2 regions of the Adlercreutzia sp. ZJ138 genome follow, and region 2 is predicted to be linked to the other one. Evidence: predicted binding sites of a transcription regulator. Region 2 holds the regulator's gene; the other holds the start of a gene.
What was found. The regulator HrcA, encoded in region 2, represses chaperone genes, less so after heat shock. The targets are predictions, from matches to a motif close to TNTTAGCANNCNNNNNNNNNGNNTGCTAANA.
Positions count from the first base shown of each region.

Region 1: G7Y43_RS01080 (Hsp20/alpha crystallin family protein) is a predicted target of HrcA. The motif match lies at 1,716-1,746, and genes of this name have one in related genera.

Region 1 covers NZ_JAAKEA010000002.1:39,632-55,407, forward strand. The annotation lists gene G7Y43_RS01075 (aminopeptidase) at 55-1,545, shown strand; gene G7Y43_RS01080 (Hsp20/alpha crystallin family protein) at 1,955-2,407, shown strand; gene G7Y43_RS01085 (helix-turn-helix transcriptional regulator) at 2,646-3,614, opposite strand; gene G7Y43_RS01090 (YfcC family protein) at 4,184-5,779, shown strand; gene G7Y43_RS01095 (YerC/YecD family TrpR-related protein) at 5,972-6,262, opposite strand; gene G7Y43_RS01100 (glutamine synthetase III) at 6,276-8,366, opposite strand; gene rpsI (30S ribosomal protein S9) at 8,699-9,091, opposite strand; gene rplM (50S ribosomal protein L13) at 9,095-9,529, opposite strand; gene G7Y43_RS01115 (zinc ribbon domain-containing protein) at 9,919-10,446, opposite strand; gene G7Y43_RS01120 (universal stress protein) at 10,601-11,083, opposite strand; gene G7Y43_RS01125 (sulfite exporter TauE/SafE family protein) at 11,293-12,018, opposite strand; gene pxpB (5-oxoprolinase subunit PxpB) at 12,234-12,962, shown strand; gene G7Y43_RS01135 (biotin-dependent carboxyltransferase family protein) at 12,967-14,082, shown strand; gene accB (acetyl-CoA carboxylase biotin carboxyl carrier protein) at 14,169-14,654, shown strand; gene accC (acetyl-CoA carboxylase biotin carboxylase subunit) at 14,680-15,776, shown strand, end outside.
Region 2 covers NZ_JAAKEA010000005.1:83,423-99,198, reverse strand. The annotation lists gene lepA (translation elongation factor 4) at 1-1,474, shown strand, start outside; gene G7Y43_RS03680 (hypothetical protein) at 1,478-1,675, shown strand; gene dusB (tRNA dihydrouridine synthase DusB) at 1,688-2,668, shown strand; gene hemW (radical SAM family heme chaperone HemW) at 2,738-3,850, shown strand; gene hrcA (heat-inducible transcriptional repressor HrcA) at 4,125-5,138, shown strand; gene dnaJ (molecular chaperone DnaJ) at 5,174-6,307, shown strand; gene G7Y43_RS03655 (16S rRNA (uracil(1498)-N(3))-methyltransferase) at 6,336-7,139, shown strand; gene mtaB (tRNA (N(6)-L-threonylcarbamoyladenosine(37)-C(2))-methylthiotransferase MtaB) at 7,136-8,470, shown strand; gene G7Y43_RS03645 (YajQ family cyclic di-GMP-binding protein) at 8,686-9,183, shown strand; gene rimO (30S ribosomal protein S12 methylthiotransferase RimO) at 9,193-10,575, shown strand; gene pgsA (CDP-diacylglycerol--glycerol-3-phosphate 3-phosphatidyltransferase) at 10,578-11,840, shown strand; gene panD (aspartate 1-decarboxylase) at 11,894-12,277, opposite strand; gene panC (pantoate--beta-alanine ligase) at 12,389-13,243, opposite strand; gene panB (3-methyl-2-oxobutanoate hydroxymethyltransferase) at 13,350-14,180, opposite strand; gene G7Y43_RS10660 (diacylglycerol kinase family protein) at 14,397-15,500, shown strand; gene nth (endonuclease III) at 15,613-15,776, opposite strand, start outside.

The DNA.
Region 1 (15,776 bases), on a different contig from region 2:
AAGCCAGAGGGCAAAATCCCACGCGGACGGCCCAACGCGAAAGGCAGGTGTGCTATGGAACGCGAAAACGCATGGAAGAACTACGACGAGGAAGCCTTAGCCGAGCTTGAGAAGCTTAGCAAGGGCTACATCGATTTCATATCAGAGAACAAAACCGAGCGCGAAGTGACGGCCGCATCGATCCGCATGGCCGAACAAGCAGGCTACATGCCGCTCGAGCGCGCCGTGAGCGAAGGACGTACGCTTCACACAGGTGACAAGGTGTGGGCGCATATGCAGGGCAAGGCGCTCATGCTCGTGCAGCTAGGAAGCGCCCCACTGCAACAGGGAATAAACATCTTAGGGGCACATGTGGACAGCCCACGTTTAGACATCAAGCAGAACCCGCTGTACGAATCGGGCGACTTCGCGCTGCTGGACACGCATTATTACGGTGGAATTAAGAAGTACCAATGGGTAACGCTTCCTTTGGCACTTCACGGGGTAGTTGCCAAAACCGACGGCACCGTGATCGATATCTGCATCGGCGAAGACGAGGCCGACCCGGTGTTCTGCGTAACCGACATCCTGCCGCACCTGGGTGCGCAACAGATGGAGAAGCCCGCAGCGAAGATCGTCGAAGGCGAAGACCTCGACGTGCTGGTAGGCAGCCGTCCAGCCATGCAGGCTCGTACCGAAGACGCAAAGCATACCGACGCTGCCGCCAACGATCCCACAACGCCCACCGTGGCCACCGATAAAGAGGGGAGCACAAAAGACCCGGTAAAGGCATACGTGCTTTCTCTCTTGCAGCAGAAATACGACATCAGCGAAGAGGACTTCCTGTCCGCCGAGCTTGAGGTGGTGCCCGCCGGACGGGCGCGCGAACTCGGGTTTGACCGCAGCATGGTAATCGGCTACGGACAAGACGACAGCGTATGCGCGTACACCTCGCTGGTAGCGCAGTTAGATGCGCCAGCCGAGCTGAACAAAACGGCGGTGTGTCTCCTAGTCGACAAGGAAGAGATCGGAAGCGTCGGTGCCAGCGGCATGACATCGCACTTCTTTGAGAACACCATGGCCGAAATCTTAGCGTTAGCCGACGAGCAGCTTGCCGGACGGCGCGCCGAAGTTGGCGGCGGCCTTGCACTGCGCCGCTGTTTGGCAGCATCAAGCATGCTGTCATCTGACGTATCGGCCGGATTCGACCCATTGTACGCCGGCGTGTTCGAAACGAAGAACACCGCATATTTAGGCCGTGGCCTGGTATTCAACAAGTACACGGGGGCGCGCGGCAAAAGCGGTAGCAACGACGCTCGTGCCGAATTCGTGGCACGTGTGCGCCGGGTGATGGACGATGCGCACGTAAGCTTCCAAACCGCCGAGTTAGGGCGCGTCGATGCGGGCGGCGGCGGCACTATCGCCTACATTCCCGCTGAATATGGCATGGACGTCATTGACTCGGGTGTGCCGGTGCTGTCAATGCATTCGCCGTGGGAGGTAACCAGCAAGGCCGACATCTTCGAAGCCTACAAAGGCTACGCAGCATTTTTAACGAACGCGTAAGTTAGAAAACAAACCATCCGGCTATCTGCGCATAATCTCACTGGATCAAGCCCTCCATGCGCAGATTGCCACCGTTCACTCACCCCTCCTTATACCCAACCTCCGATATGCAACGTTCATTCACAACGCTTGAGCACCCATTATTACGGAAGCGTAACGACGATGTGACGATTTAGCACTCTCGCTTCACGAGTGCTAATAATCGTGCCATACTCTTTGCGAACCAAAAAACGGTCCGGTTCGAGACCCCCGATGCGAGGATGTAAAGCGCAAGCGATACGGAAGGCATGTAACAGCACCACCCGTACAGGGTACACACATCACCCGCCTGCGCTCATGCATCCACTAACTCGGCGCATCGAAGCCAAACCGGCCACGACGCACAAAGGAGTTGACACTCATGACGAAGATGATGGTAACCACACCGCGCAATGCCCACCGCAGCCTACTCAACGAGCTGATGAGCGATCCGTTCGATGCCTTCTTTAACATGCCGGCCATGCCCGCGCAGAAGATGGCACCCACACTCATGCGCACCGACATCAAGGAAACCCCGACCGCCTTCGAGCTGACTATCGATCTGCCTGGCTTCAAGAAAGAGGACGTAAAGATCGAGCTGAAGGAAGGTAACCTGCACGTATCTGCTGAAACTCGCAGCGAGTCAAGCGACACAGATGAGGCTGGCACCTACGTTCGCAAGGAACGCTTCAGCGGAAAGTGCAGCCGCACCTTCTATGCCGGCGAAGACATCGAAGAGGACGAAATCCGCGCCCGCTTCGAGAACGGTGTCCTCAGCATTACGGTACCGAAGAAGCAGGAGCAGCCCAAGCTGGAAGAGTCGAGAAGCATCGCCATCGACTAAGCTGCCCGGCAAGCGGTAGCCGACAACTGTACCATGCAGCTCACCGGCTACCGAACCAGCCCCCCTTGGGTGAAGCAACCCCTTACCCCATTTCGCTTCACCCCTTCTTTCTCCTTCAGGAAAGCGGCCCACGTGGTCGCTTTCCTGCGTTTGGAAGCAAGCACGCAGCAAATCGCGCTGCAAGCCTTGCCGCATCCGACAGCCGCGCCACCTGCGTCTATCCTGCCACTGCGTTTTCTTACATGCGCTTCCAGAAATCCTGCGAAAGCTCCTTGCGGTTGGCACAACCCGTCTTCTTAAAAATGTTGTGCATGTGCACCTTCACTGTGTTGAGCGCGATGCCCATGCCCGACGCTATGTTTTGATTGTCCTTGCCCGACAGCGCCTGCCCCAACACCTCGCGCTCACGCGCCGACAGCCCATAACGACGCGCATAGGCAAGCAAGTTCTCACGCATCTTCTCGTCATCAGGGCCATCCTTAATGGCAGTTGGCTCGTGAAAACGCATAAGCAGCATGCGTGCTGCGTCACGACAGGCAAAAAAGGCGCAGGCGAGCAGCAGTACATTTTCGGCGTAGTTTCGCTCTGAGCTTATAAGAACTGGTCCAATTTGGAAGTACGGCGTATCGCAAATCAAAAACCCGTAGACATCCTCAATGACAATACAGGCACCCAACACGACCAATGTGGCCGCAATCCAGCGCTTCCGCCACAGACGCGCCCGTTCGAACTCGTCTTTCGTGCGGAGGAAGCGCATAGTTGCCGCGCAGAGCATCCACAGCAAAAACACGCTACGCAACGTATAGAATGCAAAGCGCTGAAACCCGCTATCAGGAAAGCCCACCAGCACGAACTCGCTCAAACCAATGAACACCAGGCCGGGCACGATGCGCATCGCTTCACGTGTGTCTCCCACGTACTCGCAAATGATCAGCCAAAGCGAAACAAGAAAACCCGCACCGGTGAAGATCACCAAAAACGACCGAACGAGCAAGTACGTGCCGTCGTGCACAAATGTCGCATCAATGTGCTCCATGAACACGTCTTGAAACACCAGTACCACGTCGAAAAAGTACGACAGGAAACCCGTGAAGGAATAGAGCATCATTTTACTGCGGCCTACCAAAAACGCCGACAAGCACGCCGCAGCCGCCAAACACGATGCGAGCAGCGTGAGGATCATCTCGTAGAACAGCAGTAGTTCCATGACGCTCGACCTTTCGCTCACATCCACGGGGGATGGCGTCTACATGAATAGTCTTCAGGTGATAATCGGACGCTTGCCAACACCCAAAGCAAAACTCGAAGATTACTTCACTTGAAACTCAAAAGCCGAACTCAAACCATTTGCGCCGCGCGGTGGAATCGGGTGCTTTTTGCTTTCATAAACACGCGCGTTTCGTTCAACAGGATTATCTCAAAAAGGAAGCGCTGCGTAAACGAAAAGACGCGTTTCTGATTTTCGCACATATACTTTCATCAGGCGTTTATTGAGGGATTAGCAAGTTTTACAAACACGTTAATCACAAGATACACCAAGCCGTGCATCCCCGTTAATCCTTCACGGCACGCCAAAACCATGCAATGGTGGCTATGTAGTAACACGGGAGAGGGACACCCAAACAAGACAGAGGCGCAACACCTTCGATTCGCACCCTTGCAGCACGATCGCTGCGCTTTGACGTCCGCCAAAGCTCTGCAGCGTGAAGCATAGATGTACCGTTCGCATCCATTGGGAAGGACCCTTGGAAAACGACCAGAAAAGGAGGGGCTATCATGTCTGACACTGCCAAGAAAAGCAGAAAGAAGCGCTCGATATCTTCATTCACCATTCTTTTGATCATGTTGGTGGTTCTGGCCATTCTTACGCTCATCATGGCGTTTACCGGAACCGAAGGCATTGAGGGGGCAACGCTGTCAGGCGTGCTCACTGCTCCGGTGAAGGGCTTTACGGACGCTTTACCCATCTGTTTGTTTGTTATCATCCTCGGTGGCTTTTTAGGTGTTGTCACCGAAACCGGTGCGCTTGATGCCGGCATCGCGGCGCTGGTGAAAAAGATGCACGGCAACGAGCTTATCCTCATTCCTATCCTCATGTTCATCTTCTCCATTGGCGGCACCACCTACGGCATGCTCGAGGAAACCGTGCCATTCTACCTGCTGCTCGCGGCGACCATGGTGGCCGCCGGCTTCGACAGCATGGTTGGCGCATCCGTGGTGCTGCTGGGCGCTGGCTGCGGTGTGCTGGGTTCCACGGTAAACCCGTTCGCCATCGGCGCTGCGGTCGACTCGCTGTCAGGCACCGGTCTTGAGGTAAACCAAGGCATTATCATCGGCTTGGGTGCTGCACTGTGGCTGATCTCGTTGGCTATTTCAATCGTGTTTGTCATGCGCTACGCAAAGAAGGTTAAAGCTGACAAGGGTTCCACTATTCTGTCGCTGCAAGAACAAGAAGTCATGAATAAGGAATTTGGCGAGGAAGCCAAAGCTGCACAGGAAGCCAAAGCAGACCCAAACGCAAAGCTACTCAGCGGCCGCCAGAAGGCAACGCTTATCGTGTTCGGCCTGACGTTTTTGGTCATGGTTATCAGCTTCATTCCGTGGGAAGACCTTGGCGTAGATATGTTTAACGCCGGCGCTGCTTATGAAGAGGTTGCCACCGATGTGAACGGCGACGAAATTACCGCCGTATACGACGAGGCCACCGACTCTGCCCTAACGCTTAATGGCGAAGCTTCCGGTGTTGCTGTTACCGAAGAGCAAGTGTCGAGCAGTTGGTCATCGTTCTTGACGGGCCTCCCGCTTGGTCAGTGGTACTTTGACGAAGCATCTACGTGGTTCTTGCTGATGGCAATCATCATCGGCCTGATCGGCGGCATTTCCGAAAGCCGCTTCGTGAAGGCGTTCGTTAACGGCTGCGCCAGTATGATGTCGGTCGTGCTCATCATCGCACTCGCCCGCTCCATCACCGTACTCATGGCTGAAACAGGCCTATCGGTTTGGATTCTCGAGAACGCCGCCAACGCACTGGCTGGCATGTCGGCAGTTATCTTCGCCCCACTGTCATACCTGCTCTACATCGTACTGTCGTTCCTGATTCCGTCTTCGTCGGGTATGGCAACGGTGTCCATGCCCATCATGGGCCCCTTGGCAAGCCATCTCGGCTTCTCTGTTGAGACAATGGTGGTCATCTTCAGCGCCGGCAATGGCCTGGTGAACCTGTTCACCCCCACCTGCGGTGCTATCATGGGCGGCTTGGCAATTGCCAAAATCGAGTACTCAACCTGGTTGAAGTTCGGCGCGAAACTATTCATCATCTTGGGTGTGGTCAGCATGCTGGTTCTCACCGCAGCGATGGTTATCTTGCAGTAGCGCATTGCTGGCCTGCAAAGCCGCACAGCCGCGCAAACCGCACGGCTTGCGAAAAGCGAACTTTGCTGCACTACAAACGGGAGACGTCCACTTCGGTGGGCGTCTCCCGTTTTACCATGCATAAATGAGTTCCCTGCTCAGCGGCCGAGGCCTACCGCGCCTATCGCACCTACCACTTGGGCGCTTCACCGTCTAAGATGCCCCGTCTAAGATACCCAGCGCAATCTCGTAGCCACCCGCACCGTAGCTTAAGCACTTCGACACGCGCGCGATGGTAGTGGCCGACGCGCCCGTTTCCTCTTCGATAGCCGCATACGACTTCCCCGCCGACAATAGGCGCGCCACAGTCAGGCGTTGTGAGGTGTCCTTGATCTCGCGGATAGTGAACAGGTCCTCCAGCAACGCGAAGATGGTGTCTTCGTCGTTAAGCTCGGCAAGCACGCGCAGCAGATCATCGACTTCCTTCGTTCTGATTTCGGCCATAGCTGTGCCTTTCTTACGAATAGAACAAGATCTCGTTGTAGGTGGGCACGGGCCACAGCGCGTCGTCAACCAGAATTTCCATGCGATCGACCGCCGCGCGCAGCGCATCCATAATGGGAATGATCTCGTGGGCGTACGTATTGGCTTTCTCCTGCCCGTTCTCAACCTCAAGTACCGCATAGTGCGCCGTGTGCAGCGCCTCCAGATGCTCGTTGATCTCGTCGACACCGCCGAGCAGTTTGTTCAGCAATGTTTCTTGCTGGCGCACCGGCGCGTTCGGAGCAACAGCCTTGATGGCGGCGATGTTGCTGGCGATGCGGCCCGCATATTCGTTGATAGCGGGAAGGAACATGCGGCGCACCATGCGCTTCATCGTGCGCACCTCGATGTTCATAAGCTTGTTGTACTTCTCCAGCTTCACCTCGTAGCGGCTGCGCGCTTCGGTTTCCGACAAGATGCCGAACATCTCGAACAAATCGATACTGCGCTGCTCGATAAAGCACGGCAGCGCTTCGGCTGTGGTCTTGTTATTCGCCAGACCGCGACGTGCGGCTTCTTGTTCCCATTCGGTAGAATAGCCATTGCCGTTGAAGATGATGCGACGATGAACACGCAACGTGTCCTTGATGTAGTTAATGGCAGCCGCCTCGAATTCCTCGCCGCGCTTGCCCTCCATAGCATCGGCAAAATCCTTCAGGCTCTTGGCCATAGCTGCATTCAAAATGGTGTTGCAGTCAGCCAGGTTCACCGCACTGCCCGGCATGCGGAACTCGAATTTGTTGCCTGTAAACGCAAAGGGGCTGGTACGGTTGCGGTCGGTGTTGTCCTTCAGGAAGTTCGGAAGCACATCGACGCCCAAGTCCATGGATACCTTGTGAGCGCTTTCGTACTCGCGGTCACTCACCAACGCTTCCACAATGGCTTCTAGCTCGTCACCCAAGAAGATCGACACGATGGCGGGCGGTGCCTCGTCGGCACCCAAGCGATGATCGTTGCCGCACGACGCCACCGACATGCGCAACAGCTCCTGATAGTCATCGACGGCTTGGATGACGCCTGTCAAAAACACCAGGAATCGCAGGTTCTCCATGGGGTTCTCGCCTGGGTCAAGCAGATTCTTCTTGCCTGCCGAGATAGACCAGTTGTTGTGCTTGCCACTACCGTTTACTCCAGCGAACGGCTTCTCATGCTGCAAACACACCAAGCCATGATGCGAAGCTAAGAGCTTCATCTTCTCCATGGTGAGCAGGTTCTCGTCGATACCACGATTCGTGGTGGTGAAAATAGGTGCCAGTTCGTGCTGGGCGGGTGCCACTTCGTTGTGTTTGGTCTTCGCAGCAATGCCAAGCGCCCACAGCTCGTTGTCGAGCTCTTTCATGAACTCGTTCACCGTGGGGCGAATAGCACCGAAGTAGTGCTCTTCAAGTTCTTGGCCCTTGCACGGGCAGTAGCCAAACATCGTGCGGCCGGTGAGCACCAAATCGAGCCGTTGCTCGTACATTTTCTCAGAAATGAGGAAATACTCCTGCTCAGCGCCGAGTGTGGTGGTCACGCGCTGCTGCCGCTCGCCAAACAGTGCCAGCACGCGGTTAGCCTGCACATCAATTGCTTTCATCGATCGCAGCAGCGGGGTTTTCTTGTCGAGCGCCTCGCCGGTATAGCTGCAAAATGCCGTGGGAATGCACAGTACTTCGTCTTTGATAAAGGCATAGCTGGTGGGGTCCCACGTGGTATACCCGCGCGCTTCGAAGGTGGCACGCAGACCGCCCGACGGGAAGCTCGACGCATCAGGTTCGCCTTGAATAAGCTCCTTACCCGAAAATGTCATGATGGCGCGGCCGTCGGGTTTCGGATCGATGAAGCTGTCATGCTTTTCGGACGTAATACCCGAAAGCGGCTGAAACCAGTGAGTGTAATGTGTGGCGCCCAGTTCGATGGCCCATTCCTTCATGGCATGAGCCACCACGTTGGCAACTTCGGGGTTCAGCGGATCGCCATCCTGTACCGTCTTCATAAGCTGCTTGAACGTTGCGGAAGGCAGGCGCTCCTGCATCGTATGAACATCAAACACCATAGAACCGTAAATTTCGGAAATGTTCGTCATGTGACCCCGTACTCCTTACACCATGTCAGCCGAGAAGGTAACTCTCATACAATAGCACGCCTGCGCAAACAAGCGCAGCGACATTGCACCCTTACCAAAGTAACGTCGCAATGTTTCGCGCCGATTGCCGCAGGTTGCTGCAGGTGAAAAAGCCTCTTGAAGCACCCAGAAACCCATAATACGCGCACACAAGAAATCTCCGATAATCCAAGCAGATCCCTTCGCCCACCACCAAACGCGAACGAACTGTTTTTCATCGACGCTTCTCGCCCAAAAATAAGTTTCGCCGACTTGAAAAGCCGGCGAAACGAAAACTTGCTGCGTGTTTGAGTTTAGCGCTTGCTGAACTGCGGGCGCTTGCGGGCCTTCTTCAGACCGTACTTCTTACGCTCGACCACACGGGCGTCACGCGTCAGGAAGCCAGCCTTCTTCAGCTCGGCGCGATAGTCGCCAGCTGCCAGCAGGGCGCGGGAAATGCCGTGACGCAACGCGCCAGACTGACCCGAAACGCCACCGCCATTGATGCGGGCGATAACGTCAAAATGATCAACGGTGTCGGTCACCTTGAACGGAACGAGCGCGGCATCAAGCAAGGCCTGACGGCCGAAATACTCTTTGCCTTCGCGACCGTTGACGGTCACCTTGCCGGTACCAGGAACAAGACGCACGCGGGCGACAGCATTCTTGCGACGACCGGTGCCGTAGTACAAAGCTTCACCTGCCATGGGTTAGTCCTCCATCTTGATCTCGCGGGGCTTCTGAGCCATATGCGGATGCTCCGCACCGGCGTACACCTTGAGCTTTTTGCCCTGGGCGCGGCCGAGCGTGTTCTTCGGCAGCATGCCCTTCACAGCATGTTCGATAACGCGCTCAGGATGCTTGGCCATAGCCTCGGCGAAGGTTTCGCACTTCAACCCACCCGGATATCCGCTGTGGCGGTAGTACTCTTTGCTGGTTGCCTTCGTGCCAGTCAGACGGATCTTGTCCGCGTTAATGATAATCACGAAGTCACCGGTGTCCACATGCGGCGTGTACTGCGGCTTGTGCTTGCCCTTCAGAATGTGCGCGGCCTTAGTAGCGACGCGACCCAAAACCTGATCCGTAGCGTCGATCAAGACCCATTCGCGCTCAACTTCGTTGGGCTTCGCGTAATACGTCTTCACTCTACATTCCTCCAATAAGCTCTTTCGCCTGTGCGGTTTCCCACCAGGCGGCCATCGCTTGCCGAAACCAGGAGAAGCAGCCTCGTTTCGTTTCTGCAATGAATGTCGTTTGTCAAAAGTGCAGCTCAAACGGATGCTGGTTTCCTACGCCAGCACGCCACCTTCGGGCCTGGACTCCCTAAGGCAACGGCGCTTCCGCCCATTGCTGCATGCACGGGGCTTTTGATAAGCGAACTTTTGCATTGTATCCGCCCTCATCAGGCAAAGTCAACGGAAAAATGAAGGTATATTCGCGATCTGCACATTATCGGAAAATTGGCGGGGTCTTGAAAGAGTATGCCGTAATAGAACCCTCTCAATCCCCCACCGTCTTGCGCGCTCAGCGCATATTATGCGCGCGGATTGTCGACGATGGTGGCTTCAACCTCGATCGGATCCGCTGTGGTTGGCGCATCCGCAGTTGGTGCACCGCCCTCGGGTGCCGAAGCGGCAGGTGTTGGCGCAGGTTCCGCCGCAGCCGCTTGCGCAAACCATGCGGCACGAATGTCGTCGATAGACCGTCCGCATCCGCTGCAGAACAAGTGATCGCCAGCCACGCGCGACCCACAGAATGGACACAGCGGCGACTGCTGCGCCTCGGTCTGCGCCTGCTCGGCGAGATTAGCTATTTGAGCTCTCACCTGTTCGCGCTCAATGTCGAGTGCAGCAATACCGTCGTAAAGCCGCTCACGCCCCGCACGCATGTCTGGGTCATCTTTTGTGTCTTCGTACAGACTTGCGCCTAACTGAGCAGCAAGGCTTTGCCGCTCCCGGGTTATCTCACGCAAGCGCACCTCGTATTTCAGGTTCTTGGCCGCACGGTCAGCCACATTGGTTCCGCGGCTCAAAGCGGCGCTCATCGAGTCGAGCAGATTCATGGGACACCTCTTCCTGACAACATTCCTGTATACATGAAGCAGCGCATAGCGCGCATTGCTTCCTTATAACATGGCGCATCTCGCGGCGCACACTATCGGCGATGACAACCTGCCGCAGCTCATCGCCCACAGCATCGTCGCACAGCGCGTCGCGCTACCGCTTCGGCGTGTTCTTCGGCGCGTTCTTTGCCGCGTTGGCCTCGGTCTTCACTACCAACACGTCGCACGCAACACCGCGCACCAGATTAGTGGACACGCTGCCCACAAACGCATATTTGAAGTTCGACAGACCACGCTCACCGCAAATAACCAGATCAGGGTTGCATGGTTCAATCAGCCGCGCGATCAACGTATCGGCAACACGACCTGCACGAACCTGTAGCTCAACCGACTTGATGCGCGGGTTTTTGCGCGCCAGGTCAAACACCTCGGCCAGATCGGTCCTGATTCGCTGTTCAGCTTCGGCACACAGCTCTTCAAAATCGACACCCGACGCCTCGTATGGAACGGAATCGATCACGTGGCCAAAAATGAGCTCGGCTTCGTTATGGTCGGCAACCTCAATTGCCTTACGGGAAACGAAATCCTGCGTGGATGAGCCATCTAACGCTACGAAGATACGAGAATGCAACGACATCTTAGCCCCTTTCTTCGGAAAACCTCCTGCAGCTTCATTGTAACGCGCCGACAGCAAAGCCCTTCCCAAAACACACAAGCCTTGCTGAACGGTAACGAACGGTAACGAACTCGTAGCATACACGTAACGCGCCCTCGATCGAATCGCGACCTCACTCACATCGCTCTCGTTCGTAGCACCTACCCGGCGCTACACGCCCACACCTGCGCCTACAAAGAGCCCAACGACGTAACCAGCAAAACGCCCCCAATGGCAATAAGTAGCGCATACGTAAGCGTGAGGAAGCGCTGCTGACTGATGCGAGCCTGCAGCTTATTGCCCAGAAACGTCGCGAGGATGGCAAGGGGCACACAGCAAGCAATTACCTGCACCACATCCGACGTGAAATGCCCTTGCTGGAATGCGATAACAGCATAAATAAGATTCAGTATGGCCCACACCATAGACAGCGTGGCCCGAAACTGCTGTTTGTCGCGTATTTTCTGCACGGCATAGATAACCAACAGCGCACCGCCCGACACGAACATACCCTGAATAAGCCCTGCTCCCATCACTACAGCAACAAGCGCCCCTTCGGGTAGGAACCGCTGCTGCTTCTGCATCAGGTTCTTCACGCCCACCGCCACGATGACCACACCGTAAATGATCAGCAGCGCGTCGAGCGGCAGCACGGTGTCAAGCCAAATTCCCAACAACACGAACGGCAGCATAATGCCCACGATCTTACCCAGCTCACGCCAGTTCACGTGTTTGATGTTCATCACGCCCAGCAAACCACACGCAAAAAAGCCCATAGCATTCAGCACACTCACCGATTCATGAAGCCCCAGCGTATGCGTACCCACGGGCATACAGAAGATGTTGCCCGCAAAGCCCGTTATGGCCTGCACCGTGTAACCAAATAGAAACGCAGCAAGAAAAATCACTTTATTCATATGTGGTACAATCCTCGGATACTCAAACTATTTCGCGATAGCGCATTGGAGTGAAGGGGTTCTTAGTATAGTACGAAAGCTCGCGATGCGCCTATCGCGAATCTGTCCTACTTCTTCTGTAATGCGCGAACCGCGAGTCCGTCTCATGCGCGCCGCACCCGTGCAACCCACGCCGCAGCCCGCACGAGTGTTCGCTAATGAGAAACGAGTGCGCCGTGACAGATTTTACTATCACTATTGCGGGCGATTCCGCGTTGAACCTGGAGTTCGCCACCACCATATCAGCTCAAACAAGCGGGCTCATCAGAACAGCTGCTCAAACACTTGAGCAAGACCCTATCGAAGGTGTGCGCGAACTGGTTCCCACCTTCTGCTCGCTCATGGTCATCTACGACCCCTGCGCCATCGGCTTTGATGAGCTGGTAGCAAAAATCCGCGGCAAGCTGCGTAACCTAAACAGCGCCGAGAACGAAATGCGGCGCATCTGCGTCATTCCCGTATGCTATGGTGGAGTGTTTGGCCCCGACATGCAAACGGTGATGGAACATTCCGGTCTTTCCGAGGATGACGTGGTGCGCATCCACACCGGACACGACTACCTTATTGACATGCTGGGCTTTCTACCTGGCTTCGCTTATCTGGGCGGCCTTGACGAGCGGCTCCACACGCCACGCCTGGCCGTTCCCCGCACGAAGATCGAAGCGGGATCAGTGGGAATCGGCGGTGCCCAAACAGGTATCTATCCGCTCGACTCGCCCGGCGGATGGCAGATTATCGGCAGAAGCCCCGTGCGCCCGTACGACCCCACCCGCGAACAACCCATTCTGTACTCGGCGGGAGAATACCTGCGCTTTTCACCCATAACTCCTGAGCAGTATGCGGCCATCGAAACGCAGATCGCCGCCGGCGAATACGAGTACGAGTTCATTGTGGAAGGAGCGTGAAAACATGGGCGTCACCACCATCAAGCCCGGCGTTCTCACCACCGTGCAAGACTGGGGCCGCAGCGGTTACATGGGCAGCGGCTTCTCGCCTTCGGGCGTCATGGATACCCGGGCTTTCCGCATTGCAAACCTGCTGGTCGACAACTCGCAAAACGCCCCTGTTTTGGAATTTTGCCTGGCCGGACCTACGCTGCGATTCACCACGAACACCTTTATTGCCATCACGGGCGGTGATTTTGATCCGAAAGTCGACGGGCACCCCGTGCCCATGTACGCAGCGGTATTCGTGCGCCGCGGCAGCGTGCTGTCGTTCGGCGCACCGCGGCGCGGCATGTACGGATATTTAGCCGTTGCCGGCGAGAGCTTCCGCGTGCCCGAAGTCATGGGAAGTCGCTCAACGAATTTGAAATGCGGCATCGGCGGATGGAAGGGTCGTGCGCTGAACACCGGCGACTACCTTCCTTTCGAAACGAAAGGGCTCGATTTCCTGCCAAACCTCGGCTCGCACGCCCTGAACGGCGACGCGGCATTCTACGGATTCGACGAAACTGAAACTGTGCTACGCGTAGTACCAGGGCCGCAAGATTCCCTGTTCACCGAACGCGGCATGGCAACGTTTTTCGAAGAACCGTTTTCCACCACCACAAAATGTGACCGTATGGGGTTTCGCTTAGACGGCCCAGAAATTGAAACAGTTAATGGCTCGGACATTATATCCGACGGCATTGCCTACGGAGCTGTGCAGATACCCAGCCATGGGCGGCCCATCATCATGTTGGCCGACCGCCAAACCACAGGCGGCTACGCAAAAATAGGCACAGTTGTCTCGGTCGATGTCCCTAAACTGGTGCAATGCGCCCCGGGACGCACTATACGCTTTAAACGCATCAGCGTACAGGAGGCCCAGCAGCTCTTCCGCGAGGAAGCGCGGCACATGAAAGCGTTGGAGAAAATGGTGAGGCGCCCGTGTTCAGGTGGTATATCACCTCGCCGAACTGCACGCCGACTCACCCCCATCCTTGAGGCACAGGCACTCGCCTCCGACGGCGAGAAGCTATGGATCGAGCTGTCGCAGACCGATGCGCATAAACACGCCACTGCACGCAGCGAACAAGGGTAGCTTTGGTAACTCTGGTAACTTTGCGTAGCCGCAGGCTTTTGTGAACGAAACAACTGCGACTGCGCAACCGATAGAAGGAGATACGTATGGAAACGGGCAACATCAAGGAACTGTTGGCCATCATGGACGAAGGCGAGCTGTCCGCGCTGCGATACGACGACGGCGACGTAAAAATCGAGCTCGAGCGCACACCCGGTTCGATATCGGCAACCACCCTGCCGCTCATGGCCGAGCGCGTTGGGCAGCTGTTGAACGCCCGCAACGATCTCAGCGGCATCACCAGCGGCGCAGCGAGCGCCCCCACCCCTGCTGAAGACGACTCGATAACCGCCGTGAAAAGCCCCATGGTAGGAACGTTCTATGTAAGCCCGAGCCCCGACGAGGAACCGTTCGTGAAGATTGGTCAGGAAGTGCTGACTGGCCAAACGCTCGCCATCGTCGAAGCCATGAAGATGATGAATGAGATAACTGCCCCCGTTCCCGGCATCGTGACCGAAGTGCTGGCGGCCAACGGTACGCAGGTCGAATACGACCAGCCTCTGTTCCTCATCGCCACTGAGGCAACCGCATAGCGCACCGACGATCAGGAGACAGACCATGTTCACCAAGGTCCTCATCGCGAACCGCGGAGAAATCGCCGTTCGCATCATCCGCGCCTGCCGGGCAATGGGTATTAAAACGGTTGCGGTGTACTCAACCGCCGACCGTCACGCGCTGCACACCTACCTTGCCGACGAGGCAGTATGCATCGGCCCTGCTCCCGCACGCGATTCGTATCTGAACACCACCGCCATCTTAGCGGCTGCCGAAGGAACCGGTGCCGATGCTATTCACCCTGGTTACGGCTTCCTTTCCGAAAACTCCACGTTCGCAAAGCTCTGCCGCGACAATAACATCGTGTTCATTGGCCCCACCCCCGAGGTCATCGACCGCATGGGCAACAAGAGCCAGGCCCGCAAAACTATGATGGACGCCGGTGTTCCCGTGGTACCCGGCACCAAACGCGGCCTTCACGATGCCGATGAGGCGTTTGCCGAAGCACAAGCCATCGGCTGGCCCATCATGATCAAAGCGTCGTCGGGAGGCGGCGGCAAAGGCATGCGCGTGTCGCTCGACGAAAGCGATTTCGTTGACCAGTTCAACATCGCGCAGCGCGAAAGCGTGAATGCCTTCGGCGACAACACCATGTACCTGGAACGCTGCGTCATGAACCCGCGCCACGTTGAAGTGCAGATTATTGCCGACAACCATGGCAACGTGGTGGCACTCGGCGAACGTGACTGTTCGGTACAGCGCAACCACCAGAAGATGATCGAGGAAAGCCCCTCGCCGCTGCTCGATGAAACGCTGCGCCGCTCTATGATGGACGATGCCGTGAAAGCGGCGCGTGCCGTGGGCTACTCGAGCGCAGGTACTATTGAGTTTCTCATGGACGAGAACCGCAACTACTACTTCATGGAAATGAACACACGTATCCAGGTTGAGCACTGCGTCACCGAAATGGTCACGCACATCGACCTGATGGGCGAGATGATCCGCGTGGCAGCCGGCGACGAGCTGTCGTTTACGCAAGACGACGTGCGCTTACAGGGCCACGCTATCGAATGCCGCATCAATGCCGAAACGCCCGAGAAAAACTTCATGCCTTCGCCGGGCGTCATTTCGCAAATGCATCTACCCGGCGGCAACGGCGT
Region 2 (15,776 bases):
TGTTGAGGCGCAAACGGTGGCTAACGCCATGATGGCTATGAACGCGAACTTGGAGATTATTCCGCTCATCAACAAGATCGATCTGCCTGCCGCCGACCCCGACCGCGTACGGGCAGAAATCGAGGATGGCCTGGCCATTCCCGCCGACGATGCGGTGCTTGCAAGCGGCAAAACAGGCGAGGGCGTACACGACATGCTCGAAGCGGTGGTCTACGGCATCCCTGCACCAACTGGGGACGCACATGCCCCCTTACGCGCGCTCATCTTCGACAGCTACTTCGATGCCTACCGCGGCGTGGTAGCACTTATACGCGTGGTTGACGGTCACATTGCAAAAGGCGATCGCGTGCGTATGATGGCCACTGGTGCCGAGGTGCTCGTTGAGGAAGTTGGCGCGCGCCGCCCTGCCGAAACGCCATTACCCGAGCTAACTGTGGGCGAGGTGGGATATCTGGTCACGGGGCTTAAAGACGTCCGTCAGGTGAAGGTGGGTGACACCGTAACCGCCCTGCACGGTGGCGTCGACGAGCCGCTGCCGGGCTATCGCGAGGCGAAACCAATGGTGTACACGGGTTTGTTCCCCATTGATGGCGACCAGTACGAGCCATTAAAAGAAGCGCTTGAGAAGCTGTCGCTGAACGATCCGGCACTTGTCTGGGAACCCGAAAAGTCACATGCACTGGGCTTTGGCTTCCGCGTGGGCTTTCTGGGGCTATTGCACATGGAAGTTATCAAGGAGCGCCTCGAACGCGAGTTTGGGCTCGACTTGCTGGCCACCGCGCCGAGTGTTGAATACCGTATACACAAGCAGGCAGGCGAAATAATCACGATTCATTCGCCCCAAGAAATGCCTGATCCTGGCGAGATCGTGATGGTGGAAGAACCGTATCTGAAGGCGAAGATTCTCATTCCGCCCGACTACGTGGGCGCGGTGATGGACCTTACCGTACAGCGCCGCGGCACCTTCGTTACGATGAACTACCTTTCACAAACCACAGTGGAGATGCTGTGGGAGATTCCGCTCTCCGAGCTTATTTTGGACTACTTCGACAAGCTCAAGTCGAGTACGAAAGGCTACGCCAGCCTCGACTACGATTTCGCAGGATACAAGCCATCCAAGCTGGTGAAACTTGATATTTTATTGTCGGGCAAACCAATCGATGCGCTGTCGTTTATCGTACACAAAGACAAGGCGTACGATCGCGGACGGGTACTGTGCGAGAAGCTGAAGGAGATCATTCCGCGGCAACTCTTCGAAGTACCCATTCAAGCTGCTATCGGCGGGCGCGTGCTGGCGCGCCAAACGGTGAAGGCGAAGCGTAAAGACGTGCTTGCGAAATGCTACGGCGGCGACATTAGTCGTAAACGTAAGCTGTTAGAAAAGCAGAAAGCCGGTAAAAAGCGCATGAAGGCCATCGGCAATGTGGAAGTGCCCCAAGAGGCGTTCATGGCGATTCTAAAGGTGGACGATTAGCCCATGACAAGAAAACGCGAAGAATACGACTGGCTCAACGACCCCTTCGACGAGAAAAAATGCGCCGAAGAGCTTCAGCGCGCCCGTAGATCAAAGGCAACGGGATGCCTGGTTGCCTTTGTCGCCGTAGTGGCGGTTGCGCTGCTCGTCGCGCTCGGTATCGGCGTTATTGGCGCGCTGAGTAGCGGGCTTAGTTTCTAGGGAACGCGACGCGTGACGTTGTTTGGGAAATACAATGTACTGCTCGCGCCCATGGCGGGCGTGAGTGACATCGCGTTTCGCACGTTGTGTCTGGAACAAGGAGCCGATCTGGCGTTTACCGAAATGGTGTCAGCGAAGGGACTGTCGTACGCCAACGAGAAAACCCGAAACCTGCTGGCGCTGGCCGCAGGGGAGAAAAGCGTTGGTGTGCAATTATTCGGCCATGAACCCGACACTATGGCAAGTCAAGCGGCGTGGATTGAAGACGTGATGGGTCAGACGCTTGCGTACTTGGATATCAATATGGGCTGCCCCGCGCGCAAAATCGTAAGCAAGGGTGACGGCAGTGCCCTCATGCGCGAACCCGATCTTGCGGCCAGCATCGTGCGGGCGGTAAAGGAGGCTGTCAGCCATCCGGTGACGGTGAAGTTCCGGCGTGGCTGGTCGATAGGCGACGAAACGGCACCGCAGTTCGCGCAGCGCATGGAAGATGCCGGTGCCGACGCGCTTGCTGTGCATGGGCGCTACGCCGAGCAGCTGTACCGCGGCAGTGCCGATTGGGGCACCATCGCGCGTGTGAAGGATGCAGTTCGCGTACCGGTTATTGGCAACGGAGACGTGCGAAGCGGTACCGACGCCGTGCGCATGCGTGACGTGACCGGCTGCGACGCCATTATGATTGCGCGTGCTGCTGAGGGGAACCCCTGGTTGTTCTCCCAGGTAAAAGCGGCGCTTGCGGGCAACAGCGAACCATGTACACCAACCGTCGAGCAGCGCTTACGCATGGCGCGTCGCCATGCCCAGTTACTGTCACAACGTGAGGGTCGAAACATCGTGCGTATGCGCAAGCATGCCATGTGGTACGTGGCGGGCCTGCCGGGCGCGGCGTGCGCACGCGAGCGCATCAACCACTGCTCAACGCTTTCGGATTTCGACGCTGTGTTCGATGAGCTGCTAGAAATCGCTGAGGGAAGCAACGCGGAGCGCAGGTAAGAAACGCTAGCTGGTTTCGCCAGCCCAAAGCTTACCGAAAAGCACCGTATCAACAGAAAGGATCCACACATGCCGCATGATCCGTATAAGGCGCTCTACCTTCATCTGCCGTTTTGTGTGCAGCGCTGCGGCTACTGTGATTTCACGACGCGCGCTGTTCCAACCGGTTCGACCGAGATCGACGAGTACGTGGAGGATTTGTGCTTGCAAATCCGCCGTAAGGCGAAAGAAGGCGAGCTCACCGAGGTGAAAACGATATACATTGGGGGTGGCACACCGAGCCATGTTGGCACCTCAAGGTTGTCTATGCTGCTGTACACCTTGTCGCTTTCCCTACGGCTTGAGCCAGACGTAGAGTGCACTATGGAAGCGAACCCCGAAAGTCTAACCGAGCGTATGGTGCGCGACATCTGGGCGCTGGGCGTAAACCGCTTATCTATCGGCGTGCAAAGCTTTAATGACAGCTTATTGGAAACGCTTGGTCGCGCGCACAGCGCCGACGATGCCCGGCGCGCCATTGTGGCGGCGCAAGAGCGCTTCGAGAACGTGAGTATCGATCTTATGTGCGGACTTCCTGGTCAGAGCGCCAATAACTTTCGCGCAAGCTTGGAGGAAGCCGTCTCGTTGGGCGTTACACATATAAGCGTGTATCCACTTACTATTGAAAAACATACGCCATTCGCGCGCATGGTCGCGTGTGGTCAGTTGGAAGAACCCGACGATGATATAGAAGCTGAGCACATGGAGCTAGCAGAAAAGGTACTCGGACAAGCGGGGTTTACGCGCTACGAGGTTGCCAGTTACGCTCGTCCAGGTTTCGAGAGCAGACACAATACGGCATACTGGACAGGCGTGCCGTATTTAGGGCTTGGGCTTGCGGCCACCACTATGACGCAGAATTCAAACCGCCGGATGCGCATGCAGGACGGGCAGGTTACCGATGATCTTGACGCGCGGCAGATGGCGGCAGAAGACCTGATGCTTGGCATGCGTATGTCACGTGGAGTAAGCGACGAGCGCGTTGCTGCGGCAAGCGCACTTCTGCCCGACGTACGTACAACGTTTGAAGAGCTTGCTCGCGATGGCTTGGCTGTGCACGAGCACGGGCGTTGGAAGCCGACCAGAACAGGGTGGCTTTGCGGCAACGAATTATACGGTCGCTTGTTCAACCTTGCACCGTAAAGCATCCTGGGGCTACTTTCGTCTCGCTGGGTTCTGGCAATCCCGCTGGCAACCCTTTAGAAACCCCATTCACATTCATGTCGAATTCGCGCGTTTCAAGCCCGAATGTGGCGCTCGCGTTGAATTTTTCCTCGCTGACCATTCATATTAGCACTCGCGCTTGTCGGCTGCTAAAATAGCGTTTCACATACAACGTCGATCGCGCCAGTGTCTTAATGGAGGGACACTGCGGGCGGTTGTGGCATGTTTTGGATTCGACGCAAAGGGAGGTGCCATGCTTTCTGACCGGAGACAACGCGTTCTAGCAGCGCTTATAGAGGAATATGTGGCACGCGCGCTTCCCGTTGGGTCGCGCACACTCGTGGAGCAGTACCAGCTGGGTGTGAGTTCAGCAACGGTGAGAAACGAGCTATCGGTGCTCGAAGAAGACGGCTACATCACGCAGCCGCACACCTCGGCGGGTCGCATTCCTACCGACTACGGATATCGCGCCTTTGTTGACCGCCTGTTTCAGCAGGGTCTTCTGCCACAGGAGTCTCCGTATGCCGCAGCGGTTGAACGCATGCGCGCCAGCGCCGCCGAGCTCGATTCGCTGCTTGAACAAACCTCGCTTGCGCTTTCTCGCTTCACCGACTGCCTTTCTATTGTTATTGCGCCAAGTGTTATGGACATGCGCATCAAGCAGATATCGGTGATCTCGCTGTCGCCGCGCAAAGCACTTGTAGTGGTGGTCACTGAAGACGCGCGTGTATTTAACCGCCAGATGGAGTTCTCAACCGACATTTCCCCTGATGATCTCGCTCGAGTACAAACCCTGCTCGCCGAAATGTTCTCGGAGCGCTCGCTTCACGAAATGGAAGAGCGCCTGGCACATGGCTTCAGCACGGCAGTTGCCGACCCACTCGTGCGCATGGTTCTCGAAGAAGTGCTCTCATGCCTGCAAGAGGGCGAACTCTCGCGCGCTCGCAGACTCGGTGTAAGTTCACTTTTGTCGAAACCCGAGTTCAGCCACTCGCAATCGCTCATTCCGGTGATGGAAGTACTCGAGGATGACACTGTGCTTCTGCAAATTTTTGATGATGCGGCACATGCAGGAGGTGCGTTACCAACGGTGCATATCGGAAGCGAAAACGTGGCGGCGGGTCTCTCGGGCGTATCGGTGGTTGCCAGTAGTTACGGCGAAGGCGCGGCAACCGGCGTTGTGGCAGTTGTTGGCCCTACACGCATGGACTATTCGAAGGTCATTCACGCGGTGCAGGTTGCAAGCGCCGCTTTACAGGATAGATAGCCGAATCTTCACACGGCAAGGAAAGGTAACGTTTCATGGCTCAGGATCTTTATGAGGTGATAGGCGTCGCGCGCGATGCGTCTGACGACGAGATAAAAAAGGCGTTCCGTCGCAAGGCGCGCCAGCTCCATCCCGACATCAACAAGGCACCCGATGCCGAAGATCGCTTCAAGGAACTCAACGAAGCCTATGATGTGCTATCCGACCCTGCGAAGCGCGCCCAGTACGATCGCTTCGGCACAATTCCCGGTGCGGCGTCGGGTGGTTCACCCTTCGGCGGCGGCTATGTCGATTTCGAGGACCTGTTCGGCGGGGGCTTCGGCATGGGCGATATCTTCAGCTCGTTTTTCGGCGGTAGTGGCGGACGGACGACCACGCGCACGGAAGGCCGCGACATGGGAGTCGGTTTGCGGCTGACTCTTGAAGAGGTTGCGTCAGGCGTGAAGAAGGAAATTGTTTACGACCGCTTGGCACCGTGCGCCGATTGTGATGGTACGGGCTTGGGTGAGAACGGCCGCGAGGTTGTGTGTCCCGACTGTAACGGGCGCGGCCGGGTAGTTACCGTGCAGCACACGTTCTTGGGCGACATGCAAACAGCATCACCGTGCCAGACATGCGGCGGCACGGGCAAGTCGATCGAAAACCCGTGCCCCGAATGCGACGGGCAGGGCAGGGTACCCGATCGCCAGCGCGTCACCGTGGAAGTTCCAGCCGGCATCCGCGACGGCCAGCAGCTGCGCATTACCGGATTCGGAGAGGCCGGCATGCATGCGGCTCGATCGGGTGACCTTATTGTCACGTGCCGTATTCAACAGCATGAATACTTCGAGCGTGAAGGCGACAGCCTGCATACTCGCGTAAACGTGTCTATCGCACAAGCTTCACTGGGTGCCGAAATTGAGATCGACGGCATCATGGAAGACGAACGCATTAGCGTGCGTATCCCCGAAGGATGTCAAAACGAACAGGTCATTCGCGTGAGGAACTACGGCATGCCGCGCTTCCGCAGCGACGCACGCGGCGACATGTATGTGCACGTAAACGTAGTGGTGCCGAAGAAGCTGACGAAGCGTCAGCGCGAGATCCTTGAGCAACTGGCAGCTGAGATGGGTGAAGACGTAGCGGATGCGCGCACGCCTTTCCAGAAGTTGCGCGACGCATTCAACTAACAGCTCCACCGTTGTAAAAGGAGATCATGTGTCTCTTCATCGGTTCTTTTTGGATAATCAGGTACTTGCAGCGGAAACCAACGAGGTGTTTCCGCTGCGTCTTGCGCCAGACGATGCTAAGCATGCCCGCGTGCTGCGTCTTGTACCCGGCGAACATGTTGCTGTAGTAGACGCCGCAAGCGACTACTTTGAGTGCGAGATCGTTCGTATTGACGATGCAATTCCGATCGTGCGCATCGCTTGTCGTGAAGACGCAAAGACGTCGCGACCGCAGGTGATACTCGTGCAGGGTCTGGCAAAAGGCGACAAGATGGACTCGGTCGTGCGCCATGCCACTGAGTTAGGTGTAGCAGCGTTTGTGCCACTTGCCTGCGAACGCGCAATCGTAAAGCTGGATGCGAAGAAGGCGGCTTCCCGACGCGAGCGCTGGCAGGCTATTGCAAAGTCGGCCGCCATGCAGTCAGGGCAGCCCTTCGTGCCCGATGTTGCCCCAGTTGCAACACTCGATCAGGCAATTGAGCTTATGTGTGAGGCAACAGCTGTGCTTGTCTGCTGGGAAGAAGCGCCGGGGTCAGCCGCCATTGATGAAGCTCTGTGGGAAGGGATGAAGCGCTGCGCCTGCAGCCAGGTTGCCGATGCACGTGTAGCTGTGGTGGTCGGCCCGGAAGGAGGGCTTGCTGATCGTGAAGTCAGTCGCATCGTGGAAGGTGTTAAATGCGGGTTTACTGTGTCGCTTGGACCGAGTATCCTGCGCACCGAAACCGCTGGCGTGGTCGCTCCGGCGCTTGTGCTTTACGAGCTGGGATGCTTAGGCGCAAGGGGCAACAGATGAAGTTTCAGGTGATTAATCTCGGTTGCAAGGTGAATCGCGTCGAATCCGATTCATTTGCAGCGGCGCTACTGGCGCGCGGACACGTCCCAACCGATGCAGGCGATGCGGCATTGGTGGTAGTGAACACCTGCACGGTCACGGGTCAGGCCGAACGGAAAACGCGCAAGGCAACCCATCAGGCGCTGCGCGCGAACCCCGATGCGTTGGTGGTAGTGACTGGCTGCGCTGTAGCAATCGACGCAAAAACGTATACCGACATGAGTGACCGTGTGGTTGTGGCACCAAAAGGCACACTGCTGCAAGTGCTTGAAGGTCAATCGAGCATCATCGAAGATGTCTTGGCTGGTGATAAGGATGCCTCAGCTGGTGAGATTGTGCATCTGCTCGATCGCATGGAGCTGCATGGTTTTGAGGACACTACGCACACGCATGCAACCGCATTGCGTATTGGCGAGAGCTTTCGCACGCGTGTCGGCGTAAAAGTACAGGATGGCTGTGACAACGCCTGCACCTATTGCATCGTTCACGTAGCTCGCGGACCCGCTTGGAGCCGTTCGGTCACGTCGATTGTCGACGAAGTGCTCGAGCTGGCACAGGCGGGTGCGAAAGAAGTGGTACTGACCGGTATCAACTTGGGGTCGTACCATGCGTCCACGGGATCGGCGAGTGAGGTGCGCCTTGCGGGACTACTGAAGATCCTGCTCGAGGCAACCGACCGTAGTGCGCGCGGTACGCAGGAACTCATTCGCTTCCGCGTGTCGAGTATCGAGCCGCGCGATGTCGCGCCCGATTTCGTGCAGTTACTGTCAAGCACTCAGGGGCGTATCTGTCGGCATTTGCACCTGCCATTGCAATCGGGAAGTTCGAAGGTATTGCGCGAGATGGCTCGCCCGTATTCCGCAGAACGATTCTGTGAAATTGTCGACGACTTGCGAGTTCAGGTGCCCAGTCTGTCGCTCACAACCGACGTGATTGCCGGGTTTCCTGGCGAGTCAGAAACAGAGTTTTTAGAAACGTGCGCTGTATGTACTACCTGTGGGTTCTCGAAACTGCATGTGTTTCCCTATTCACTTCGCAAAGGTACGCCAGCGGCGCAGCGCACCGACCAAGTTCCACATGCGCTGCGGTTTGAACGAGCGGCACACCTGCGTCAGCTAAGCGACCACCTGCGCGAACAAGATTATGCAGCCCGGGCGGGGTCTGAGGAACGAGTGCTCGTCGAAGGTGCCGGTCATGCGACAACGGAGAGCTACTACGAGATCGCCGTGCCCGAAAGCCTTGAAAGTGGCAGCCTTGTACGCCTACCGCTACCCAAGCGGTTCCTGTCGTAGGAGCGAGCGAACTGCTGATAACATTCAGCCCTGCGCAGGTGGCTTTGAACAACTATCTCTCGCGAATCTTGCTTGCTTTCCAATATGTCGCTTTTATCGTGCGCGTGCGCGCTGATTGCACGTTACGCCCTTTCATAAGGAAAAGGTAAGGTATCCTATACGGATAACATCGTGGCTGTACCAATGCGCATCGCAATGCGAGAAAGGATGCTTCCATGGCTAAGGAATCAAGCTTTGACGTGGTTTCCACCGTCGACATGCAAGAGATAGACAATGCGTTCCAGCAGGCTCGCAAGGAGCTTTCCCAGCGCTACGACCTCAAAGGTTCCGGCGCGGAAATAACGCTTGACAAAGCAAAGAAGACCTTTACCGTATCGGCTCCCGCCGATTTCGTAGCAAAGCAAGTCATCGACGTGTTGGGCTCAAAGCTTGTTCGCCGCGGCATCGAGCTTTCCGCCGTGAAGTGGGGTGACCCACAACCCGCGGCCGGACAAAGCGTACGTCAGATGGCAACTATCGTCGAAGGTATCGACCGTGATACCGCCAGCACCATATCGAAGGACATTCGCGGCACCAAGATGAAGGTGAAGGTAACCATCGAAGGTGACAAGCTGCGCGTAAGCTCAGCTTCCCGCGACACACTGCAAGAGGTTATCGCGTTTTTGAAGGAGAAAGACTACGGTCAGCCCCTTCAGTACGTGAACTATCGCTAGGCGCATCCCATGACGCACCCTTCACACGAAACATTGCCGTTGGCAGTGTCGTTTCTCACGCTTGGTTGTGCGAAAAACGAAGTTGACACTGCACATATGCAGGAGCGGCTTGCGCATGCAGGCTTCTCCATTGTTAATGAGATTGCTGACGCCGACGCTGTGGTGGTGAACACCTGCTCGTTTATTCAAAGCGCAACCGAAGAGAGCATTGAGGCAATTCTCGACGTGGCGGCCCTTGATGCTGTGCGTTGTGGCCACACGAAGCTTGTGGTGGCGGGCTGCATGCCGGCGCGCTACGGGGACGATCTCGCCGCCGAGCTAACCGAAGCAAGCATGTTTGTGCCATGCAGTAAGGAAGACGACATTGTGAGCATCCTGTGCGACCTGTTTGGCATTGATCGCACCGTGGAACCGATTGACGATGATTTCTCATACGGCGAAGCGAACGGTGCAGGTACCAGCGCCCTTAACATCGAAGCTGCCGATTATGCGTTGCCTGACCAGGAGATGAGCGCGGTATCGGCATACGTGAAGATATCCGACGGGTGCGATCGCTTCTGTTCGTACTGTACGATCCCGTACATCCGCGGGCGCTATCACAGCTTCACGTACAGCGACATCCGCCAAGAGGTGTCGCGTCGCATAGCTGCCGGCGCACGAGAGATTGTGCTTATCGCGCAGGATACTGGGCGATGGGGCTCCGACTTAGGTTCCGACGATACGCTCGCAAGTTTGATGGATCGCCTCGCTGATGAGTTCGCCCACGTGTGGTTTCGGGTGATGTACCTGCAACCCGAAGGAATAACCGACGAGCTGCTCCACGTATTCGCCAAGCACGATAACATCTGCAACTACCTTGATATTCCCCTGCAACACGTTGATGAAAGCTTGCTGCAGGCGATGAACCGCCATGGTAACAGGCACGAGTTCGTGCAGTTGGTTGATAGGATTCGCCGCATGCTTCCCGATGTGGTGCTGCGGACCACACTCATTGCCGGATTTCCCGGTGAAACCGATGAGCAGTTCGAGGATTTGTGCTCGTTTGTGGAGGAGGGCTACTTCGATTACGTGGGTGTATTCCCGTACTCGCGCGAAGAAGGAACGCGTGCGGCGGCGCTAGCTGACCAAATTGATGAAGATGAGAAGCGCGATCGTGCCCAACGTGTGCGCGACATTGCCGACAGTGTGTGCTCCCAGATTATTGCTGCACGCATTGGGCGTACCTTTGACGTGCTGATCGAAGGTATTGAAGAGGATGGCCAACTGTTCGGGCGTGCCATGTGCCAAGCACCCGAGGTCGACGGTGTGGTGTATGTGAGCGAAGGAAACGTCGGCGACGTGCGGCGGGTTACCATCACCGATACGCTGCTGTACGAAATGGAAGGTGAATAAACATGGCTCAGGAACCACAAGAACGTCTCTGGACGCCGGCGAACATCGTGACGCTTACGCGCATCTGCTTCGTGCCGGTGTTCGTAGTAGTGTTTTTGGCTCCCTGGTTCGATTGGTTCCCCTTCCTTGATGGCGGCGAAGTGTGGAAGCCCTGGGTTGCGGCGGCGGTGTTTGTGCTGATCGCAGCTACCGATGCACTCGACGGATATTTAGCCCGCAGTCGCGGCGAAGTGACCAACTTCGGCAAGTTCATGGACCCGCTCGCCGACAAGATACTCGTGTTAGCAGCGTTGTTGTCGCTCACCGAGCTGGGCGTACTGCCTGCTTGGGTGACACTGATCATCATGTCGCGTGAGTTTATCGTGTCGGGTATCCGCATGATCGCGGCGAATCAAGGTACGGTGATTGCCGCAAGCTGGTATGGCAAGGCAAAAACGGTTACCCAGATGGTGGCGATTGTGCTGTTTATCGTGATGGACGGCGTGCCTTTTGAAAGCGGCGACAATCCACTCCAAAACCCGCTTTATATTATTGCCTGGCTTGTAATGATCGTAGCGTTAGTGCTGACCATTGTGAGCATGCTCGATTACTTTGTGAAGGCGAAGCAACTGCTGGGCTTTGCGCCGTCGGGCAAGAGAGCCACGGCAGACCCGGACACAGCAGCGCAGCCTGTGTCCGAATCGTTAATCGAACTACTAGCGCAAAACCTCGATGCGACGCGCGCCGAAGATGAAACGTACACACGCGCGGCGACCGAAGCTGAGCTTGCGTTGGCGCAAGACCGCGCCTTGGTTGAAACGGCGAGCAGCGTGATTACCGCAGCCGCCAAGCGCGGTGTGACCATAGGCACAGCCGAAAGCCTGACAGGCGGTGGAATCTGTGCGGCGTTGACAGCAGTGCCCGGCAGCTCAACGGTGGTTCGTGGTGGCATTGCCAGTTATATGAACGAGGTGAAGTATGCGGCGCTGCATGTCGGTTCCCGCACACTCGCCGACGATGGGGCAGTAAGCAAACAAGTGGCGCTTGATATGGCTCGCGGCGCTCGTCAAGCACTTGGCTGCGACGTTGCGGTGTCGGTAACAGGAATTGCCGGACCTACAGGAGCGGAGCCGGGCAAGCCAGTGGGAACCGTATGGATTGGTTGGGCCAATGCACACGAAGCACAAGCGATGCGGCTGTTCGTACCAGGCGATCGCAGTCAGGTGCGACGATTGACAGTGCGCGCCGCATTAGAGACGCTTGCAAGCGAGGTTACCGAAAAGTAATAACGTGACGAGAATCACACCTCGTCACGTTATATTCGGAATGCGCCAGCGAGTCAGTGAATTTCGCCGTGACGCTCGTAGCGCGCAACTTTGGCAATGGCGTTCTTATCGTCAACGAACACCACGCGTGGGCGATGTTCGCGTGCCTCAACAGGTGTCATCTGGCAGTAGCACATGATGATACAAAGGTCTCCCGGCGTAACCAGATGCGCCGCAGCGCCATTCACGCACACCATGCCACTTCCTGCTTCGCCAGCGATGGTGTAGGTTTCGAAGCGTGCGCCATTACTCACATCGACCACCTGCACACGCTCGTACTCGAGAATGCCAGCCGCATCAAGCAGTACCGGGTCAACAGTGATAGATCCGACGTAGTCCACGTCGGCTTGTTGTATGATGGCGCGATGAATCTTTCCCTTCAACATAGTCAGCTGCATGATGGGGTTTTATGGTCCTTTCTCGAACGTTCTCTAAACACCTATGGGCTTACGTACGTGTTACTGGTTTATAAACTAAGCGGTATCTCAATCAAAAGTGATAGACAACGCCTATGCGGCCGGATCGAAGAAGAAATTGTCGATCAGGCGCGTGGTGCCGATGCGTACCGCAATAGCCACCAGCACTTCACCAGCTATAACGTCGACGGGACTTACCGTATTCGTGTCAACAACTTCGACGTATTCAGGTTCGGCGAGCGGTTCGGTTGCCAGTTCGGCGCGTATGGCCGCACGCACGGCCTCAGCACTACGCTCGCCAGATTCAACCACCGCACGGCCACACGCAAGCGAACGGGATAACACAACGGCCGCAGCCCGCTCAGCAGGCGAAAGATACGTGTTGCGCGAGCTTTTCGCCAACCCATCGGGTTCACGCACAATGGGGCAGCCCACGATGTCTGTACCGATGCTCAAATCGCGCACCATGCGCCGCACGATAAGCAGCTGTTGGGCGTCCTTCTGTCCGAAATACGCACGATCGGGCGTGGTGATGTTTAAGAGTTTACTTACCACCAAGCACACGCCGTCGAAGTGAATCGGGCGGCTCTTACCACATAGCTCGTTTCCCAAGCCCTCCACGTGTACGGTGGTGGAGCGGTCAGGGAAGTACATCTCTTCAGGTTCGGGATGAAACACCACATCGGCACCGGCATGCGTAACGAGCGCAACATCGCGGTCGAGGTCGCGCGGGTAGCTTTCGAGGTCTTCGTTCGGACCAAACTGCGTGGGATTTACAAACACGCTCACCACCGTGCGATCGTTGTCAGCAACAGAGCGTTCAATGAGGCTTTTATGCCCTTCGTGCAGGTAGCCCATGGTGGGAACAAGGCCAACACATTCGCCAGCGTTTCTCCAAGCGTGCACCTGCGCACGCATTTCGCTTATAGTGGTGATGATCTGCGTCATGAATGATCCTTTTCTATGTACGGATGCAGTCTTGGCTGAACCCGTCCGCACCCGTATTGCTCGTTGTCAATTGTGTCTCTTCAGCGGTTTGGGTAATACCGAACAGCTAGTTCACACCGTCGAACGTGCCCGAAGGCGCGGCGAACGTATGCTCGGGGGCAGGAAAGCTCCCACCCTGCACGGCAGTACGGTAGTCGGCAAACGCCGTTCTCATCATGTCGCCCACTTCGGCAAACCGACGAACAAACTTCGGTGCCATGTTTCCGTACATACCCAGCATGTCCTGATACACCAGAATTTGCCCATCGCATCCCGCACCCGAACCAATGCCGATAGTTGGAACATCCACTGCTTCTGTGATAATAGCCGCAAGTTCAGATGGAATGCACTCGAGTACGATGGAAAACGCACCCGCCGCTTCGATTGCGCGGGCGTCGTCAACCAGACGCTGTGCAGCCTGCGTGGTCTTACCCTGCACCTTAAAGCCGCCAAACGCATTGATAGATTGTGGTGTGAGACCCAAATGCCCCATAACGGGAATTGATGCGCGAGTGATGGCCTGTATCTCGGATGCGAACTGTGCGCCTCCTTCAATCTTAACCGCCTGTGCGCCGCCTTCCTTCACCAGTCGCCCAGCATTTTCCACCGCTTGAGCGGGTGAAAGATGGTACGACATGAACGGCATGTCGGCAACCACGAGCGCATGCTCGGCACCGCGCGTAACTGCGCGCGTGTGATGCACCATGTCGTCCATGGTTACGGGCAGCGTGTCATCGTATCCGAGCATGGTCATGCCCAGCGAATCACCCACCAAAATGCCTTCAATACCTGCCTCATCAACCAATTTTGCGGTTGAATAGTCGTACGCAGTAAGCATGGCCAGCTTGGTGCCTGCCTGCTTCGCCGCGCGAAACGTGGCTACGGTCTGCTTTTTCATTGATACCCCTTTCGCTGTATGCCTGCATTGTAGCGATGCGCGACAAAAGCAACAAGAAAACCCATATTACCGGGGGAAAGACGCCGACAAGCGGTGAGCGGTGACGTGAAACGACACTGTTGCGTTTTCCCTTGCAAAACGCGACAAAGTAGCCGATTATGTCGCAGAGCGGCTCGATCAAGTACACGCCGCCATCCATCATGAAAAGGAGAAACCGTGCATCAGTTTGCGAGAATTGCCGTTATCGCGAACCCAGCAGCACGAAGCGGCGCAGGGATAGACGTTGCTCAGCGCATCGTGTGTGAGCTGCGTAGTGCCATGGGAGCAGACGCATGTGATTTATTCCCAACCGAGTATGCTCAGCACGCCATCGATATCGTACGAACGCTTCATCCAACATACCGCACCGTAATCGCTGTGGGAGGTGATGGAACGGTACACGAAGTGGTTAACGGGCTGATGGCTCGCAACGAAACGGATCGTCCTCGTTTTGGGCTTATTCCCTTCGGGTCGGGAAACGACTATGCGGCAACACTTGGTATGTCAGCAAAACCCGACCGCGCCCTCAAACAGCTCCTTGAATTCAACATTACACCTGCCGATGTTGGATGCGTGAACGGAGAATACTTCGCCGAAACGCTCTCATTTGGGCTGGATGCCGCCATCGCGCTCGATACGGTCGAGCGCCGGCAACGAACAGGGCGTACCGGTACGCTTCTGTATCTGGAAAGCGCAATCGCGCAGCTGTTTGGGGTCTTACGTCCCTTCCCGTTCGGCGCCGATATGACCGGCTTTACCGGTACTGCCGATAGATGGGAAAGCCTAGAATTAAACGGCACAGAGAGTGCTAACGATGTGAGCGCTAGAAATAACCACCCTGTCGTTGAAGTAGATGTCGAACTTGAACACGCAAACGCCACCGATCTCATGGATGATGCAGAAGTTGTGCACGATAGCGCATCCGTTGCAGCTCCACAGCGTTTATCTGGTGAAACCCACCTGTTCGCCGTGCAAATAGGACCTACGTATGGAGGCGGCTTTAAAGTGTGTCCGAGTGCCCGCATCGATGACGGACTCTTCGATGTGTGTTTAGCGACACCACCACTGAGCTCGCTTTCTGCCACAGGCATTCTGTTGCTTGCCAAGGGCGGACATCATACAAGGTTTCGCCAGATCCACCTCGCACAGGCGAGTGGCGTGCACGTACGCTTCGAAAGCGAGCTGCCAGCTCAGGCCGATGGCGAACGCATACGCGGACGGGAATTCGACATTCGTATGCACAAGCACGCGCTATCGGTGTTGACTGGCCGTCAAGCTTAGGCTTAAGTAGCGGTGTTCTCGTATCCGTTTAAGGAAACACTAAACATAGGCCGTCTTGTTCTGGGTTTGAAGGTTCCTGACGCCAGAACTGGCGGAATAAACCACTGTTCCCTTAACGCGCTTCACAGCCGAAGCTCGGGCAAAGGTCAGAAATGAAGCACTCTGCACACTTCGGGTTGCGTGCGCGGCAATAATCACGCCCGAAATGCACCCATTGGTGGTTGATGTAGAGCCAGGTTTGCCGCGGGTGGACTTTCAGCAACTTTGCCTCAGTTT